DNA from 3 places in the Pseudomonas sp. MH9.2 genome. Region 2 is predicted to be linked to each of the others. Evidence: predicted binding sites of a transcription regulator. Region 2 holds the regulator's gene; each other region holds the start of a gene.
The links. The regulator sigma-54, encoded in region 2, starts transcription at its own class of promoters, with help from an activator protein. The targets are predictions, from matches to a motif close to ANTGGCATNNANNTTGCTNT.

Region 1 (6,665 bases), 1.1 Mb from region 2:
ACCAATTTCCTTAAGGTTCAGCTCCTCGTCGTAGTACAGCGCCAATACCAGTCGCTCGCGCTCTGGCAAATTGGCTATCGCATCTGCTAACGCAGCCTGGAAGCGTTCATCTTCCAGATCGCGCGACGGCTCAAGGTGAGCGCTTGCGCCATCCTCGTGCAGCCCTTCATGTTCGCCGTCCTGCAACAGATCGTCGAAACTGAATAGCCGACTGCCCAAGGTGTCATTCAAAATCCCGTAATAATCATCGAGACTCAATTGGAGTTCGGCCGCAACCTCGTGATCTTTAGCGTCACGACCGGTTTTAGCTTCAATTGCCCGAATTGCGTCACTGACCATGCGTGTATTGCGATGCACAGAACGCGGGGCCCAATCACCCTTGCGCACCTCATCGAGCATGGCGCCACGAATACGAATCCCGGCATAGGTCTCGAAACTCGCACCCTTGGTGGCGTCGTATTTAGTCGAGACTTCCAACAAACCAATCATGCCAGCCTGGATCAGGTCTTCGACCTGCACACTGGCTGGCAACCGCGCCAGCAGGTGATAAGCAATGCGTTTAACCAGCGGCGCATAACGCTCGATCAGCTCGTACTGGGAGTCTTTTGACACCTTGCTGTACATGCGATAGCCGCTGGCTGTCATAGCACCGGTCCTGCACTCGCTGGATGTACGAGCCGCTCAACGAAAAATTCCAGATGCCCGCGCGGGTTGGCCGGCAACGGCCAAGTGTCAACTTTCTGTGCGATAGCTTTGAACGCTAGGGAGCACTTGGAACGCGGGAACGCTTCATATACGGCGCGCTGCTTCTGCACGGCTTTACGTACGCATTCGTCATAAGGCACGGCGCCGACGTATTGTAGGGCGACATCCAGGAAGCGGTCAGTGACCTTGGTCAACTTGGCGAACAGATTGCGGCCTTCCTGAGGGCTTTGTGCCATGTTGGCAAGCACCCGGAAGCGGTTCATCCCGTAATCGCGGTTGAGCAGTTTGATCAGCGCGTAAGCATCGGTGATCGAGGTCGGCTCATCACACACCACCAGCAATACTTCCTGGGCCGCGCGCACGAAGCTGACGACCGATTCACCGATGCCCGCAGCCGTGTCGATCACCAGTACATCGAGGTTATCGCCGATGTCGCTGAAGGCCTGGATCAGACCGGCATGTTGTGCTGCCGTCAGGTGAACCATGCTTTGGGTGCCGGACGCAGCCGGCACGATACGAATCCCGCCCGGCCCCTGAAGCAGCACATCGCGAAGCTCGCAGCGTCCTTCGATAACGTCGGCGAGGGTGCGTTTGGGGGTCAAGCCGAGTAACACATCGACATTAGCCAGACCCAGGTCGGCATCCAGCAGCATGACGCGCCGACCGAGCTCAGCCAGAGCCAGTGATAAGTTCACTGACACGTTGGTCTTGCCGACGCCACCTTTGCCACCGGTCACCGCGATAACCTGTACGGGATGCATGCTGCCCATGTTATTTCTTTACCTTGTGTTGCTTAGACCGAGGCCACATTACTGACTGCAAGTTCGTTGAGAGAACAAAGCAAGGCAGACCATGATGTAGGTACATTCCAGTGTCTTGCTTTACCCAACCCTTTTGTTCGGGCTGTGATAAAGATCCGCGAACATATCCGCCATAGCTTCCTCGCTCGGCTCTTCCTGCATTTGCACACTGACCGCTCGACTCACCAATTGGTGCCGGCGCGGCAAGTGCAAATCATCCGGTATCCGTGGCCCATCCGTCAGATAGGCCACCGGTAATTCATGACTGATTGCCAGGCTTAACACTTCACCCAAGCTGGCGGTTTCATCCAGTTTGGTGAGAATGCAGCCGGCTAGACCGCAACGTTTGTAGCTGTGGTATGCCGCGGTCAGAACCTGTTTCTGGCTGGTTGTTGCCAGCACCAGATAATTACGCGCCTTGATACCACGACCTGCGAGGCTTTCCAGTTGCAGGCGCAGTGCTGGATCGCTTGCCTGCAGGCCGGCGGTGTCGATCAAGACCACGCGCTTGCGTACCAATGGCTCCAACGCCTGACCAAGCGACTGGCCCGGGTCGATATGAGTGACCGGCACATTGAGAATACGGCCCAGGGTTTTCAGCTGTTCCTGGGCGCCAATCCGATAGCTATCCATGCTCACCAGTGCAATATTTTGTGGACCATATTTCAAGACATACCGTGCTGCCAGTTTCGCCAGCGTCGTGGTCTTGCCCATCCCTGCCGGACCGACCATGGCGATCACGCCGCCCTCCTCCAGAGGTTCGACGTCGGGCGTCACGATCATCCGCGCCAAGTGGGCCAGTAACATGCGCCACGCCTGACGGGGTTCTTCAATATCGGTGATCATCGCCAACAGGTCCCGCGACAACGGACCCGACAGACCAATGCGTTGCAGGCGACGCCACAGGTTGGCTTGCTGCGGACGGCTGCCTTGCAGTTGATTCCAGGCCAACGAACCGAGTTGCACTTCGAGCAGTTCGCGCAGACCGTTCAACTCAAAACGCATGGACTCATAAGCATGCTGCCCAGCGACGGGCTCAACGGCAGTGGCCGGAGCGGCTGGACGCGGCGGCTCGCTGAAGGTCGGCTCAATGTGCGAGTCGCCAGCGGTCAACGGCAGGCCGGAATAAAGCTGGCGATTGATCGATGAATCGCTATCGCCACGGGTGCCGAGTTCAGCCTGAGCAGAGACGATGCGAGATTGGGTTTTGCGCAGTTCGTCTTCGAGTTCAATGTTCGGCACACGCGGTGCCAGCGCGGAAAGTTTGTAATCCAGGGCAGCAGTCAGCTCTACACCACCGGCAATCCGCCGGTTGCCAATGATGGCGGCATCAGCGCCCAATTCATCACGGACCAATTTCATGGCTTGACGCATGTCGGCGGCGAAAAAACGCTTAACTTGCATGACTCACTACCTCAGCCGTTGGGCCCGACAGTCGCGACGATTGTGACTTGCTTATTGTCAGGAATTTCCTGATACGCCAGAACATGCATGTTCGGTACAGCCAACCGTCCAAATCGTGACAGCATGGCGCGAACCGGGCCTGCGACTAACAAAATCACTGGCTGCCCCTGCATTTCCTGGCGCTGAGCAGCATCAATCAACGAACGCTGGAGCTTTTCAGCCATGCTCGGCTCGAGAAGAACGCCCTCTTCCTGACCCTGACCAGCCTTCTGAAGACTATTTAGCAATATTTGTTCCAATCTTGGCTCAAGGGTAATGACAGGCAGCTCCGGCTCAGCCCCTACAATGCTTTGGACGATAGCGCGACACAGTCCGACGCGCACCGCTGCGACCAGCGCGGCAGTATCTTGACTCCGAGGTGCAGCGTTAGCGATGGCTTCGGCAATGCTGCGGATATCCCTGACAGGGACGTGTTCAGCCAGCAACGCCTGCAACACCTTGAGCAATGCCGAGAGCGAAAGAACACCTGGTACCAGCTCTTCGGCCAGTTTGGGCGAGCTTTTGGCCAATAACTGCATCAATTGCTGCACTTCTTCATGGCCAATCAGCTCATGAGAATGCTTGTACAGAATCTGATTGAGGTGAGTCGCCACCACTGTGCTGGCATCCACCACGGTGTAACCGAGCGATTGCGCCTGACTGCGCAGGCTGACTTCGATCCACACTGCCTCCAGACCGAACGCTGGGTCCTTGGCGGTGATCCCGTTGAGCGTACCAAAGACCTGACCCGGATTGATCGCCAGTTCGCGATCAGGGTAAATCTCGGCCTCAGCCAGGGTGACGCCCATCAGTGTCAGACGATAGGCGCTGGGCGCCAGATCAAGGTTGTCGCGGATATGCACGGTCGGCATCAAAAAGCCCAACTCTTGGGAAAGCTTTTTACGCACGCCCTTGATCCGTGCCAGGAGCTGACCGCCTTGATTGCGATCCACCAACGGAATCAAGCGGTAGCCTACTTCCAGGCCGATCATGTCGATGGCTGTGACATCATCCCAACCCAGTTCTTTCGAGTCCTGAGCTCGCGTTGGCGAAGGCAAGAGATCCTGCTGGCGCTGGACCTCTTGCAACGCATTGACCTTGACCATGCTCTGCTTTTTCCAAAGCAGATAAGCAACTCCAGCGGCCACCAGCCCCAGACTGATAAAGGACAAGTGGGGCATGCCCGGCACTAACCCCATGACTATCATCAAGCCCGCGGCCACCGCCAGCGCCTTGGGCGAGGCGAACATCTGCCGATTGATCTGTTTGCCCATCTCTTCCGAGCCGGACGCACGGGTCACCATGATTGCCGCGGCGGTGGACAGCAGCAGTGATGGCAATTGCGCCACCAAACCGTCACCAATGGTCAACAGCGCGTAAACCTTGCCGGCATCGGCAAAGGACATGTTGTGCTGGAAAATACCGACAGCCACGCCGCCAATCAGGTTGATGAACAAAATCAGCAGCCCGGCAATCGCATCGCCGCGCACGAATTTACTGGCGCCGTCCATCGAACCGTAGAACTCGGCTTCCTGGGCGACTTCCAGTCGACGATGTTTTGCCTGGGGCTGATCGATCAGGCCTGCGTTGAGGTCTGCGTCGATAGCCATCTGCTTGCCGGGCATCGCGTCGAGGGTAAAGCGGGCACTTACTTCGGAAATCCGCCCGGCACCCTTGGTCACAACAACAAAGTTGATGATCATCAAAATCGCGAAAACTACGATACCCACCACGTAATTACCGCCGATCACCACCTCACCAAAGGCCTGGATCACCTTACCGGCGGCAGCGTGACCGTCTTGACCGTGAAGCATGACCACCCGGGTCGACGCCACGTTCAGCGCCAGCCGCAACAACGTGGCAACCAGCAAAATGGTGGGGAATACAGAGAAGTCCAGTGGCCGCAGGGCGTACACGCAAACCAGCAGGACGACGATCGACAGCGCGATGTTGAACGTGAAAAACACATCGAGCAGGAATGGCGGCATCGGCAACATCATCATTGCCAACATGACCAACAGCAGCAACGGTACACCCAGCTGCCCACGACCCAGGCCCAGCAGGTTGCTGCGTGCAGCGTTGATTAATTGAGAGCGATCCACCAATTCTTTTCCTGCCTGCTAAATCAAACTTTTGACGCCATCAAGCGACGTAGCAAGGTCAGTGCAAGAAGCTTTCCAACTATGGGTTTGTTGCGCAAACTTGTACGCAGGCTCATGAATCACGTCGCAAATCGCCTGGGATAGGCATATCGCCCAATGGGTCCGGGCGCTTGCCCTTGCCTGCGCGATGCTGGCGGATTTGATAGACGTATGCCAATACCTGCGCTACTGCGAGGTACAGGCCAGCAGGAATTTCCTGATCCAGATCGGTGGAGTAATAAATCGAACGCGCCAAAGCCGGTGATTCAAGGAGGAGTATGTTGTGCTCGGCGCCGATTTCCCGAATCTTCAACGCCAGAAAATCACTGCCCTTGGCCAGCAACATCGGCGCCCCACCTTGCTCTGGATCATATTTGAGCGCCACGGCAAAGTGCGTCGGGTTGGTGATGATCACGTCGGCATCAGGGATCTTCGCCATCATTCGTCGCTGTGACATTTCACGCTGCAACTGACGAATCCGCTGTTTGACCTCTGGCCGCCCATCACTGTCTCGGTGCTCGTCACGCACCTCCTGCTTCGTCATCAACAGCTTTTTATGGCTTTCCCAGAGCTGAAACGGTACATCCACCGCAGCGATAATGATCAACCCACACGCCATCCATAACGCACTCCAGCCCACCACCTGCACACTGTGGACGATCGCCAACTCCAATGGCTCATGGGCGATGGAGACCAGATCCCCCCGGTCCTTGGACAGCACCACCAACGCCACCATCAGGATGATGAAAAACTTGGCAAACGCTTTGACCAGCTCGACCAATGCCTGAACGGAAAACATGCGCTTGATCCCGGAAAGCGGATTCATTCGACTGAACTTGGGCACCATCGTGTCAGTAGAAAACAGCCAGCCTCCCAGCGAGATGGGGCCGATGAGCGCCGCCAGAACCATGATCAGCATCAGCGGCTGGATGGCAACCAGCGCCGCTTTGCCGGCGTTGAGAAAATACAGGCCCATATAATGGTCATCCATGATCACTTCACGCGAAAGCGTGAAATTGACCCGCATCAACCCGAGCATCATTTCCGCCAGCTGGCCACCAAACGCCAGCAATCCGCCTGCACCCGCCATCATGATGACCAGTGTATTCAGTTCTTTGGAGCGGGCCGTCTCACCCTTGTCACGCGATTCCTTGAGCCGTTTGGACGTGGGGTCTTCTGTTTTGTCCTGGCCATTCTCGTTCTCAGCCATCTCAGCGGGCCCTGACCAGACTGCGTAGCAACTGCAAGGCTTCCACCGCCAGCGGTTGATACTGATTGAGAATATCGCCGAGAGTGATCCACAGAATCACCATGCCCAGCACCAACGTAAGCGGAAAGCCAATTGAGAAGATATTCAACTGCGGCGCAGCACGCGTCATGACCCCAAATGCAACGTTCACCACCAGCAACGCAGTAACGGCCGGCAAGACCAGCAGCAAGCCGGCGCCCAATACCCAGCCCATACGACCAACCAGTTCCCAAATGTGCGTGAGATCCAGCCCACTGCCGACAGGCAACGTGGTAAAGCTCTCCACCAGTACTTCGAAGACCACCAAATGGCCATTCATGGACAGAA
Region 2 (6,665 bases):
GTCCGCGTATACCTGACCTGATTTACGGCGCACAACAAAGTCGGACGATCAAGCGTGAGGGATTGAGCCATTACCGCTATAATCGCCGCCTTTTCATCAGGCTGACCGATTTTTGACATGAGCCAATCCTGCGACCTGATTCAAACAGCACAACGCACCATCCGCCTCGAAATAGAAGCCGTAGAAGGCTTGCTGGCCCATATCGACGCAGATTTCGTACGCGCTTGCGAGATGATTCTGGCCGGTACAGGCCGTGTCGTAGTGGTCGGCATGGGCAAGTCCGGGCACATCGGCAACAAGATTGCCGCCACCCTGGCAAGCACGGGCACCACCGCGTTCTTCGTCCACCCGGCTGAAGCGAGCCATGGCGACATGGGCATGATCACCCGCGACGACATCATTCTGGCGATTTCCAACTCGGGTTCGACCGCCGAAATCGTCACCTTGCTGCCACTGATCAAACGCTTGGGCATCAAGATGATCAGCCTGACCGGCAACCCTGATTCGCCGCTGGCCAAGGCCGCAGAAATCAATCTCAACGTTTACGTCACGCAAGAGGCCTGCCCACTGAACCTGGCCCCTACGTCCTCGACTACCGCCGCACTGGTGATGGGCGACGCACTGGCGGTCGCCCTGCTCGAAGCGCGCGGGTTCACGGCGGAAGACTTTGCCTTCTCCCACCCTGGCGGCGCGCTTGGCAGACGTTTGTTGCTCAAAGTCGAACACGTCATGCATACCGGTGAAGATTTGCCAAAGGTTCAACGCGGCACGCTGCTGCGTGATGCGCTGATGGAAATGACCCACAAGGGCTTGGGCATGACTGCCGTTGTGGAGGCCGATGGCCGCCTCGCCGGGATATTTACCGACGGCGATTTGCGCAGAACCCTGGACCGCAGCATCGATATTCGTCAGGCGAGCATCGACGAAGTGATGACACTCCATGGCAAGACTGCTCGCCCCGAGATGCTTGCAGCCGAGGCGTTGAAAATCATGGAAGACCACAAAATTGGAGCCTTGATCGTGGTCGACAAGAACGACCACCCTATTGGCGCCTTCAACCTGCAAGACCTGCTGCGCGCGGGGGTTATGTAATGAGCGAAGCGACGATGCAGGATCTGCTGCAACGCGGCAAGAACATCAAACTGGCCATTTTCGACGTCGATGGCGTGCTGACGGACGGACGCCTGTACTTTCTCGAAGACGGCAGTGAGTTCAAAACGTTTAATACACTCGATGGCCAAGGCATAAAAATGCTGATTGCCTCGGGCGTGCACACCGCTATCATCAGCGGGCGTCGCACACCGGTGGTCGAGCGCCGCGCGCAGAATCTGGGCATCCAGCACTTGTATCAAGGCCGCGAAGATAAACTGGTCGTTCTTGACGAACTACTTGCCCAACTCAATCTAAGCTATGAACAGGTCGCGTACTTGGGTGACGACCTGCCAGACTTGCCTGTCATTCGGCGCGTTGGCCTTGGCATGGCGGTCGCCAATGCGGCCAGTTTTGTTCGCCAACATGCCCACGGCATTACTCAGGCTCGCGGCGGCGAAGGCGCGGCGCGCGAATTTTGCGAGTTGATCCTTAGCGCTCAAGGCAGCCTTGAAGCGGCCCACGCCGCCTACTTATAGAAGTCATTTATGCTGAGTAAAAAGATTCGCCGGTTTTTGATTCTGGGCGTGCTTGCGCTGATGCTGGCGGCCGCAGGCTACTGGAACATCAGCCCTGAAACCTTTCTGGAGCAGCGGGCTGCACCCGTTGACCCGGCCGCCATCGACTTTTATGCGATGAATGCTCACAGCCTGCAGTTCCTGCCGGACGGCAAGCTTCAATACGACATGACCGCCGACAAGGTCGAACATGTGCAGATTTCCGACATCACCCTGCTGACCAATCCAGATCTGCAACTGTATCGCGGCGCCCTCTTTCCCTGGCATGTCCAGAGCAAGAAGGGAGAAGTGTCTCCCGGCGGCACCGAGGTCGAGCTCATCGATTCAGTACGTATCGCACGCACTGACGAAAAAAACCGGACAACGATTATTACCAGCAGTCGAATGACTGTATTCCCACAGAAGCAATATGCGCAGACCGAGCAAGCCGTTAGAATCGACGGTTTCGGCGGCGTATCCACTGGCACGGGTATGAAAGCGTATTTGAACGACGGCAGGATGCACCTGCTGTCCAACGTAAGAGGACAGTATGAGGCTCGTTAAAACCCTCCCTTTTTTGCTCGGTTTGGGCGCAGCACTGGGAAGCGTGAGCGCCTGGGCTTTGCCGACGGACCGCGATCAGCCTATTCATATTCAGTCTGACGATGCGCAACTCGATGACAAGCAGGGCATTGCCACCTACAAAGGCAATGTCATCATCACCCAAGGCTCCATGAAGATCACGGGCAACACCGTGACCATCACCCGGACGCCAACAGGTGAAGTCGACGTATTTACCGCCGTTGGCAATCTTGCTTACTACGAACAGAAACCTGCCGTCGACAAGCCTATCGTTCAAGCGTACGGCGTGACCATCCAGTACTTCGCCGCCCTTGACCGGATCATCCTGATCGACAAGGCCAAGGTCATCAACGACGGCAATACGTCCGAAGGCGAGAAAATCGTCTATGACACGACGAAACAAATCGTCAATGCCGGCCGCGCCAACGGAGCCAAGGTGACGGCACCACGTCCGCGGATCGACATGGTCATCCAGCCGAAAAACAAACCCGCACCGCAGAAGGCTCCGTAATGGCGACGCTTAAAGCCCAGCATCTGGCTAAAAGCTATAAGGGTCGCCAGGTTGTGCGCGATGTCAGTCTCTCGATCGAGAGCGGGCAAATCGTGGGGCTGCTTGGCCCTAACGGTGCTGGCAAAACCACCTGTTTCTACATGATCGTAGGTTTGGTCCAGGCCGATCAGGGTCGCGTCTTGATCGACGATCAAGACGTCAGCCATCAACCCATGCACGGTCGCGCACGCGCCGGGATCGGCTATCTGCCGCAGGAAGCCTCGATTTTTCGCAAACTGTCGGTTGCCGATAACATCATGGCGATCCTCGAGACCCGCAAGGAACTCGACCGTACAGCGCGTCGCAAGGAGCTGGAAAGCCTGCTGCAGGAGTTCCACATCAGCCACATACGCGACAACCTGGGCATGAGCCTGTCCGGCGGTGAACGCCGTCGTGTGGAAATCGCTCGCGCCCTGGCGACTTCGCCAAAATTCATCTTGCTCGATGAACCGTTTGCCGGTGTCGACCCCATTTCCGTCGGCGATATCAAGCAAATCATTTATCACTTGAAAGCCAAGGGCATCGGCGTACTGATCACCGATCACAACGTACGTGACACCCTGGATATTTGTGAAACCGCTTACATCGTCAACGACGGGCAACTGATCGCTGAGGGTGATTCAGAAACCATTCTGGCTAACCAACTGGTTAAAGAGGTTTACCTCGGCCATGAGTTCCGCCTGTAAGCTCTGCGGTGTTTCGCTCTTCATCGGCGACGGACGCTAGGGTGCAGTGCTGACAAGAACATTAATTGTCATCACGCTCTAGGCAAACACTTAGGTTTCAGGCATATAATTTGCTTAAGTTGGCGCTTCGGCGCCCTGTAGTGGATGGCGCATGTGCGCCGGCGAAATAAGGTGTTAAGCCCCTGCCATGAAACCATCGCTAGTCCTGAGAATGGGCCAGCAGCTGACGATGACACCGCAGCTGCAACAGGCCATCCGCCTCCTCCAATTGTCGACCCTGGACCTTCAACAGGAAATCCAGGAAGCGTTGGAGTCGAACCCTATGCTGGAACGCCAGGAAGAAGGCGACGACTTCGACAATGCCGATCCGTTGGCCGACAACATAGAGAAACCCAATCCTGACGTACAGGAACCTACCTACCAGGAGCCCGCCCCGACGGTGGACAACCTGGAAGAAGGCGACTGGAACGACCGCATCCCCAACGAGCTGCCCGTTGATACCGCTTGGGATGACGTGTATCAGACCAGTGCCAGCAGCCTGCCCAGCAGCAACAACGACGATGACGAATGGGACTTCACCACTCGCACATCGGCCGGCGAGAGCCTGCAAAGCCATCTGTTGTGGCAATTGAATCTGGCCCCCATGTCCGATACTGATCGGTTGATCGCCGTCACGCTGATCGACTGCATCAACAATCAGGGCTACCTGGACGAGTCGCTTGAGGAAATCCTCGATGCCTTCGACCCGGAAATGGATGTCGAATTGGATGAAATCGAAGCAGTACTGCACCGTATCCAGCAATTCGAACCCGCGGGTATCGGCGCTCGCAACCTGAGCGAATGCCTGTCACTGCAATTGCGTCAGCTCCCCGCGAAGACTCGCTGGCTGGCCGAGGCACAACGCTTGGTCGGAGACTTCATCGACCTGCTTGGCAGCCGCGACTACGCTCAGCTGATGCGGCGCATGAAGCTCAAGGAAGACGAACTGCGCCAGGTCATTGAACTGGTGCAGAGCCTCAACCCGCGCCCAGGCTCGCAGATCGAGTCGAGCGAGGCCGAATACGTTGTGCCCGACGTGATCGTGCGCAAAGACAACGAGCGCTGGCTGGTAGAGCTCAATCAAGAGTCCGTGCCCCGTCTGCGGGTCAACCCCCAATACGCAGGGTTCGTCCGCAGGGCCGACACCAGCGCTGACAACACCTTCATGCGCAATCAGTTGCAAGAGGCACGCTGGTTCATCAAGAGCCTGCAGAGCCGCAACGAAACGCTGATGAAAGTGGCCACGCAGATCGTCGAGCACCAGCGCGGCTTTCTTGAGTATGGCGACGAAGCCATGAAACCCTTGGTTCTGCATGACATCGCCGAAGCGGTAGGCATGCACGAATCGACGATTTCACGTGTGACCACGCAAAAATTCATGCATACCCCGCGCGGTATTTACGAACTGAAATATTTCTTTTCCAGTCACGTAAGCACCTCAGAGGGCGGAGAGTGTTCGTCCACGGCCATTCGCGCGATCATCAAAAAACTGGTAGCTGCGGAAAATCAGAAAAAGCCGTTGAGTGACAGCAAGATCGCTGGTTTACTGGAGGCACAAGGCATTCAGGTAGCTCGGCGCACGGTCGCTAAATACCGCGAATCACTTGGGATAGCACCTTCAAGCGAACGCAAGCGATTGATGTAAGGGTGGCCGTACGCCGTAGCGTTCCAGTGGTAGGCATTCAAGCCTGCCTCTTTATGTACTGGCAACGAAGGAGACGCTGTATGCAAGTCAACATCAGTGGACACCAATTGGAAGTGACCAAGCCCCTGCGCGAATACATCGAGCTCAAATTCAAGAAGCTCGAAGGGCACTTTGACAAGATTACCAATGTGCAGGTAACGATGGCAGTCGAGAAACTGAAACAGAAAATCGAAGCCACACTGCACATCCACGGTGGAGAGGTGGTCGCTAACGCAGAACATGACGACATGTATGCGGCAATCGACCTACTCACTGACAAGCTGGACCGACAATTGCTCAAGCATAAGGAAAAGCAGCAGAACATCCTGAAAGGTGCGACTGCTCGCTAACACCCACAACCCATGATCCGACTTGAAAATATCCTGACTGCCGGCCGTTCACTCGTGAACGTGCCGAGCAGCAGTAAAAAAAATGTTCTTGAGCAAGTTGCCAAACTGATCGGCCGTGAAACGGAGCTTGATTCGGACTTGGTACTCACGAGCCTTATTGCCCGCGAAAAACTCGGCTCGACCGGTTTCGGCAATGGCATCGCCATCCCGCATTGCCGGCTGGCGGGCTGCCCAATGCCCATCAGCGCCCTCCTGCACCTCGACACCCCCGTAGATTTTGACGCCATCGACGGCAGGCCTGTAGACCTGCTTTTTGTCCTTCTAGTCCCGGAAGCCGCCACCGACGAACACCTGGAGCTGCTGCGCCAGATAGCCAGCATGCTCGACCGCGCCGATGTGCGCGACCGCCTACGCAGCGCCCAAAGCGATGAAGCGCTTTATCAAGTGGTGCTGGACGTGCAGAACGGTCATTAATGATGCGCATGATCATCGTCAGCGGCCGATCCGGCTCCGGCAAGAGCACAGCACTGGATGTACTGGAAGACAACGGCTTCTATTGCATCGACAACCTGCCTGCAGGCCTGCTCCCGGAGCTGGCTGAACGTGCCCTGATTCATACCGAACTGGCTCAGCCGCTGGTCGCCGTGTCCATCGACGCGCGCAATCTGCCGAGCCATCTGTCGCGTTTTCCCGAATTACTGGAAGAGGTCCGCAGCCGCCACATCCAATGCGATGTGCTGTACCTCGACGCCGATGAAGAGACCCTGCTAAAACGATTCTCTGAAACCCGTCGTCGCCACCCCCTGAGCAGCACCAACCGCTCGCTTGCCGAAGCGATACGTGACGAGAGCAACCTGCTTGGGCCGATCATCGATCTGGCCGATCTGAAAATCAACACCACGCACCTGAACCTCTATCAACTACGTGACATGCTCAAACTGCGCCTGCTGAACAAGCCGGAGCCAGGCACCGCGTTTCTGGTTGAGTCGTTTGGTTTCAAACGTGGCATGCCAGTAGATGCTGATCTGGTATTCGATGTGCGCTGCCTGCCCAATCCCTACTGGAAGCCGGAGTTGCGCGAACTGTCCGGGCTCGACCAGCCCGTGGCCGATTATTTGGCGGCACAGC
Region 3 (6,665 bases), 2.7 Mb from region 2:
GCCACACCTTAGGTTTGGGCCTTCAGAAAAACACCGGCGACAGCGACTTCCCTTATCTGGACTCAGGCCTGAACAGCGGTGACGCCCGTCAGGGACCGGGTGCGGGCGCTGACACCCCAGCGCTGACCAACATGCAATTGAACAAGTTCCAACACGCCGGCGAGCGTACTTGGCTTGCGCAGTACAAGTATGATTTTGGCCAGTTGGGCGTCAAAGGATTGGGCTTCGCAGCCACTTATGCCCATGGTGATCAGATCAGAGTGGCCAGCGGTGGTGACAGCGAATGGGAACGCAACCTTGCGTTGAGCTACCAAGTGCCTGAGGGGAAACTGAAGGGCCTGGGTGTTACCTGGAAGAACGCCAGGGCCAACCCGAGTATTACCGGGCAGACCCTGCAGGACGAAAATCGCTTCTACGTGAGCTATATCGTACCGCTGTGGTAATACACAGCCAGGCATGAACGCTGTCAAGGCGACGTAATCCGGCTTACCCATGCTTCGCGTGGGTAAGCCGCCTTAAAATGAACAGGTTGACTGTTGGCGCAACCGCGAAAACTCCCGCTCGAAAAGCAAGGAATCCTTGAAGAGGCATTCGTCGAATTCAAATCCACTGGGCTTTGCCTCATACTCTGCGCTGAGATATGACGATACCAGCACCTTGACCTCACGAATCCCCCCAAGGAGCCCGATACGCTGATGCTGCCTTCCCCCCTTAAAATCCTTACCAATCCCGCGCGGCTGCACACACAGAAATGGCGTGGGCGCGTTGGCCTGTGCCTGGTTGCCGGTCTCTCGGTATTGGCAGGCATGACGGATGCGATCGGTTTTATGGCAACCGGTGACTTCGTATCGTTCATGAGCGGCAACACCACCCGCCTGGCCGTGGCCATAAGCGAAGGCGACTTCGGGCTTATGCTGCGACTGCTTATCGTCGTTGCCACGTTTATCGGCGGCAATACACTGGGCATTGTCGTAAGCCGAATGACGGGGCGACGCGCCCTTCCCTTGCTGCTGTGCATCGCTGCGTTGTTATCCGCTGCGGCAGCCTTGCCATTGACCGCTCAACTGCCAGCACTGTTGGCCGCTATTATCGCCATGGGCATGCTCAACGCCGCCGTCGAAGAGGTCAATGGCTTCCCTATTGGCCTGACTTACGTGACAGGCGCACTCTCACGATTCGGCAGAGGATTAGGCCGGTGGATGCTGGGAGAGCGAAGAAATGGATGGCGAGTTCAGTTGATACCCTGGACCGGCATGTTTGCAGGTGCGGTGATCGGCGCCCTGCTTGAGCAGCAACTGGGTATGAAAGCTCTATTGTTCAGCGGCTTGCTTTCTGCCGTTTTGGGGTTTGCCGCACTGAAAATCCCACGCCGCTGGCAACTGGCTTATATGCCTAAATAAGGGTAATCAGCACTCCCCCCGCTTTTCCAGACTGCGCAGCAGCTTGCAGGGGGCATGGTCATACCATGACGACTCTATTGCCCACGACCTACATTGCCCCAAATAAGGGAACCGGGAAACTTATCCGCACCCTTCTGGTTCAATGTACTCATTAGCATATGACCCGATCATGTTTCCCGGTGCGTAGAGAGCACCTGAAAAAGACCCGCTGTGTAGCGCTTCAACCCTCCTCCGCTTAGCGATCTCTGGATAGAAAGACGTCCATCCGACACTGGCATGAAACCTGCTTTAGTCCTGACAAACCTGTAGAAATCTCCTATAGGACGTCCAGGCGTGGTCACCGACGACCACCTTCCAGTACTGGCGCAGGACGGGTGAACCAGGCAGCGCGGCTTCGGTTAATCACCCCACCACACATCCATGAATACCAGGCAAAGACGCCTGGAGCCGTCACACGGCTCCAGGCGTTTTTTTTGCTTTTTTTTCTGGCCATGCCACGGCAGCGGCTTCGACTGAGGAAAGGTTATGAACGCAACCGCCACCCCGATCAAGAGCGAAACACTGGTCGTCATCGGCAACGGCATGGTCGGCCATCATTGCGTCGAGCAGTTGATCGAGCATGGCGCGCTCGCCCACTATCACGTGCATGTGTTCGGTGAGGAGCGGCAGCGTGCCTACGACCGCGTCCACCTCTCAGAGTACTTCGGCGGTCGTGATGCAGAGTCCCTCGCACTTGGTGAGGCCGATCTGTATGCCCGCCACGGTGTGCAGCTGCACCTCGGCGTGCAAGTGCTCGACATCGACCGCGAGCGCAAGGAAGTAGTCACCAGCGCCAGACGCCAGGCTTATGACCGATTGGTGCTGGCCACCGGCTCCTATCCCTTTGTGCCGCCGATCCCCGGTGCCGAAGGCCGCTCCCGGTTGGTCTACCGTACTCTGGACGACCTAGACGCCATCCGCGAGGCGGCTACCAATGCCCGACGTGGCGTGGTGGTAGGTGGCGGCCTGCTCGGCCTTGAAGCCGCCAATGCACTGAAGTCCCTGGGGCTGGAAGCCCATGTCGTTGAATTCGCCCCACAACTGATGCCGGTGCAACTGGACGCCTCAGGTGGCGAAGCACTGCGGGCACGGATCGAGACCCTGGGCGTCGGTGTGCACCTTTCGCGAGCGACCCAGGAGATCGTTATCGGTGAAGAGTATGCCTACCGCATGAACTTCAACGGTGGCGAATTCCTTGAAACCGACCTGATCGTATTCTCTGCCGGGATCCGCCCGCAGGACGCTATCGGCCGTAGCGCCGGGCTGGACGTGGCACCGCGTGGCGGCCTGGTCGTGGACAATCATTGCCGCACCAGCGACCCCTACATCTTCGCCATCGGCGAGTGTGCGTCCTGGAACGGCAGCATCTTTGGTCTGGTCGCGCCGGGCTACAGCATGGCGCGTAACGTTGCCGCGCAACTCGCGGGTCAGCATTACGACCCCTTTACCGGCGCAGACATGTCGACCAAGCTCAAGCTGCTGGGCGTTGATGTCGGTTCTATCGGCGACGCTCACGCGGCGACTCCCGGCGCCAAGAGCTACCGCTTTATCGACGAGGCCAGCGCCAGCTATCGCCGCCTGGTGGTCTCTGCCGATGGCAAGCATGTGCTGGGCGCGGTACTGATCGGCGATAACAGCTATTACGACACCTTGCTGCAATACGCGCAGAACGGCATAGCGCTGCCCAAGGACCCGTCCAGCCTGATCCTGCCGCTGTCAGACGGCGCACCGACACTCGGTGCCGATGCGCTGCCGGACACCGCCACTATTTGCTCCTGCCATAACGTTACCAAGGGCGCGGTGTGCTGTGCGGTCGACGCAGGTTGCACCGACCTCGGCGAACTCAAGGGCAAGACCAAGGCAGGCACTGGCTGCGGCGGTTGCAGCGCACTGCTCAAGCAGGTCTTCGAGCACGAGCTCAGTGCCCGTGGCGTCGCCGTCGACAAAAGCCTCTGCGAGCACTTCGCCCATACCCGTCAGGAACTGTACGCCCTGGTACGGGTGGAAGGCATCATTAGCTTCGACGAAATGCTCGCCAAACATGGACGTGGCCACACCGGCTGCGATATCTGCAAACCCGCTGTGGGCTCGATTCTCGCCTCATGCTGGAACCAGCCGATCATGGACCCATTGTTGGTGCACCTGCAGGACACCAACGACACATTCATGGCCAACATGCAGAAGAACGGCACCTATTCGATCATCCCGCGCATCGCCGCCGGCGAAATCACCCCGGACAAGTTGATCGCCCTGGGCGCTGTCGCGAAGAAATACGACCTCTACACCAAGATCACTGGCGGCCAGCGCATCGATCTGTTCGGCGCCCAATTGCATCAGTTGCCGGACATCTGGGGCGAACTGATCGAGGCCGGTTTCGAGACCGGACACGGCTACGGCAAGTCATTGCGTACGGTCAAATCCTGCGTCGGCAGCACATGGTGTCGTTATGGCGTTCAGGACAGCGTGAGCATGGCGCTGCTCCTGGAGAACCGCTACAAGGGCCTGCGCGCACCGCATAAATTCAAGCTTGCGGTTTCCGGCTGCACCCGCGAATGCGCCGAGGCGCAGAGCAAGGACGTTGGGGTGATCGCTACCGAGAAAGGCTGGAATCTCTATGTCTGTGGCAACGGAGGCATGCGCCCGCGTCACGCCGAATTACTAGCCACGGACCTGGATGACCAAACCCTATTGCGCTACGTCGACCGGTTCCTGATGTTCTACATCCGTACTGCCGACAAACTGCAACGCACCTCTGTCTGGCGCGAAAGCCTGGACGGCGGCCTGGACTACCTCAAAGACGTCATCATCAACGACAGTCTGGGGCTTGGGGCTGAGCTGGAATCGCAAATGCAACTGGTCATTGACCGGTACGAATGCGAATGGGCAAACGCTATCAATGACCCGGAAAAGCTCAAGCGCTTCCGGACCTTCGTCAACGATGAGCGCGGTGACCCGGATATCCATTTCGTCAAAGAACGAGGCCAGCGCCGCCCGGTGCATGCTAACGAACTCCACCTGATTCCCGTTACCCAGGAGGTGCTCTGATGAGCCAGTCAAACGTCGTCCGTATCGAACCCCGCCACGCTATTGAAAGCCCTGCGCAATGGCAGATGCTGTGCAGCCGCCAAGACCTGGTGGCCAATTCCGGCGTCGTCGCCTGGCTCGATGGCGCCCAGGTCGCGTTATTTCACCTGCCTGACAGTCTGGGCAAGACCCTCTACGCCATCGACAACCTCGACCCAAAGTCAGGCGCCAACGTCATTGGCCGTGGCATCGTCGGCAACCTTAAGGGCGAGTTGGTGATTGCCTCACCCCTGTACAAACAGCACTTTCGTCTCGAAGACGGCAGCTGCCTGGAATATCCAGAGCAGAGCCTGCGTGTCTGGCCCGTACGTTTGAACGGGGATGCCGTAGAGATCGGAGTAAGCGCAGCGCGCTAGCTTTAAACAGTGGAAACAGTCCTGACCCTACGACCTGTGCCGCAGCGTCAGGGCGGTTCGCGGCCACCTATAAGAATGGTAGTGGAGAAACCCGCATGAAGACCGTTGCGCAACTGCTCAAGTTAAAAGCCATCCACAATCAACATGTCCATACCATCACTCCAGACCAGATGGTGCTAGAGGCGCTGCGGGTGATGGCCGAGAAAAATATCGGCGCTCTACCGGTGATAGAAGACGGTCAAGTGGTGGGCGTAATCAGCGAGCGAGACTACGCACGCAAGATCGTTCTCCAGGGCCGCTCCTCCATCGGCACGTCTGTCAGAGCCATCATGAGCTCGCCCGTGGTGACGGTGAACTCCCACCAAAGTATCGAGACGTGCATGGGGGTTATGACCGATAGCCACCTGCGCCATTTACCCATCGTGGAAGACGGACAACTGCTCGGCCTGCTGTCCATTGGTGACTTGATTAAAGAGGCGATAGCCGAGCAGGCTGACCTGATCCGGAAACTGGAACAGTATATTCGCGGGCATTAAACTGACCGTTATTCCGACCGATCAAAAAAGAATACAACCGGACCCAACTGACGACAGAGCCGTATTGGGCCTCAGGTCATCATTGGCTAATGTTTGTAGATCATATATTTGCCGCGCCCGGTCTTTTTAGCTTGATACATCACTCTGTCTGCGGCGCGCAGGAGATTATCCGCAGAGCTTTCCCTGTCCCACAGTGCTATCCCGATCGAAACGTCCACGATGCACGATGTGCCGAAAATAAAAAATGGAGTTTTCAGTGCATCGATACATTTAGCGGCGATGGTGCTGACAGCCTCTTCGGCATTGTCCTCAAGGTCACTGAGCAGCAAAACAAACTCGTCACCACCAATACGCGCCAGGGTATCGGACTCTCGCAGAGTACTGGCGAAGCGCTTCGCAACCTGCCGCAACACCTCGTCACCAGCCTCGTGGCCGAGCGTGTCGTTGATATTCTTGAAACCATCAAGGTCCATGAATAATAGGCCGACCTGTGTTTCATCACGGCGCGCGCGCTAATACCTGACGAAGCCGCTCAGAAAGATGCGCTCTATTGGGCAACCCCGTCAGCGTGTCGTGATGAGCCATGCGGGTAAGTTCAGTTTGATGGTCGTTGAGTTTGATCAATAAACGATTGAACGCCGATATCAAGTGCCCAACTTCATCATCGCGGACGACAGGCAAGGGTTCGAGCGGCAACTCGTCCCGCGTCATGCGGTCGGCATGCTCTGCCGCATAAAACAAATGGCGGAGGACGAAATACAGCCCGGTAGTGGAGAGAATAGCGAATACCAAAATAGCGAAGACTGCATTTTTAATCAAAAAATGCTGCATCCGCCCCACCGTCGCAAACGCCTCACTGCTCGGCACTCGGCCGACGACAAACCAGCCCGTGCTCGGGACAGACACCATCGCAGCGACCTCTTCAACACCCTGCTCGTTGACCGTTATCCCGGTACCGCGAAAGCCCGCCATGGCCCGATCATGAAGCACATTGACGCCGGGGGGCGGTGTGGGTTTGAGCACACTATCAAGTTCAGAGGAGGCGACAAATAACTTATCTCTCGGGGAGACAAGCAAGAACCCACCCGTTGCATTACCAATTCGACTCTGGAGTAACGAATCAAGAAACCCGGGGGCAGCCAGTGCCGTAACACCCACCAAAACAGCTTGAACCTCACCGTTTTCGCTTCTGACCGGAGCAGAGATCGGCAGAACCGGTTCTTTTGCAGAACGGCCAACCACAGGACGAC

Region 1: the regulator sigma-54 is predicted to act here: its motif matches at 5,111-5,130, upstream of flhA (flagellar biosynthesis protein FlhA).
Region 3: the regulator sigma-54 is predicted to act here: its motif matches at 1,671-1,690, upstream of nirB (nitrite reductase large subunit NirB).

What each region holds. Positions count from the first base shown of each region.
Region 1 covers NZ_CP133784.1:1,186,397-1,193,061, forward strand. The annotation lists gene fliA (RNA polymerase sigma factor FliA) at 1-645, opposite strand, end outside; gene fleN (flagellar synthesis regulator FleN) at 642-1,475, opposite strand; gene flhF (flagellar biosynthesis protein FlhF) at 1,587-2,909, opposite strand; gene flhA (flagellar biosynthesis protein FlhA) at 2,921-5,050, opposite strand; gene flhB (flagellar biosynthesis protein FlhB) at 5,163-6,299, opposite strand; gene fliR (flagellar biosynthetic protein FliR) at 6,301-6,665, opposite strand, start outside.
Region 2 covers NZ_CP133784.1:2,313,301-2,319,965, forward strand. The annotation lists gene RHM55_RS10805 (KpsF/GutQ family sugar-phosphate isomerase) at 118-1,092, shown strand; gene kdsC (3-deoxy-manno-octulosonate-8-phosphatase KdsC) at 1,092-1,628, shown strand; gene lptC (LPS export ABC transporter periplasmic protein LptC) at 1,638-2,210, shown strand; gene lptA (lipopolysaccharide transport periplasmic protein LptA) at 2,197-2,739, shown strand; gene lptB (LPS export ABC transporter ATP-binding protein) at 2,739-3,464, shown strand; gene RHM55_RS10830 (RNA polymerase factor sigma-54) at 3,652-5,148, shown strand; gene hpf (ribosome hibernation-promoting factor, HPF/YfiA family) at 5,229-5,537, shown strand; gene ptsN (PTS IIA-like nitrogen regulatory protein PtsN) at 5,550-6,011, shown strand; gene rapZ (RNase adapter RapZ) at 6,014-6,665, shown strand, end outside.
Region 3 covers NZ_CP133784.1:5,196,956-5,203,620, reverse strand. The annotation lists gene RHM55_RS23955 (OprD family outer membrane porin) at 1-443, shown strand, start outside; gene RHM55_RS23950 (YoaK family protein) at 696-1,400, shown strand; gene nirB (nitrite reductase large subunit NirB) at 1,926-4,484, shown strand; gene nirD (nitrite reductase small subunit NirD) at 4,484-4,879, shown strand; gene RHM55_RS23935 (CBS domain-containing protein) at 4,975-5,415, shown strand; gene RHM55_RS23930 (GGDEF domain-containing protein) at 5,502-5,888, opposite strand; gene RHM55_RS23925 (cache domain-containing protein) at 5,914-6,665, opposite strand, start outside.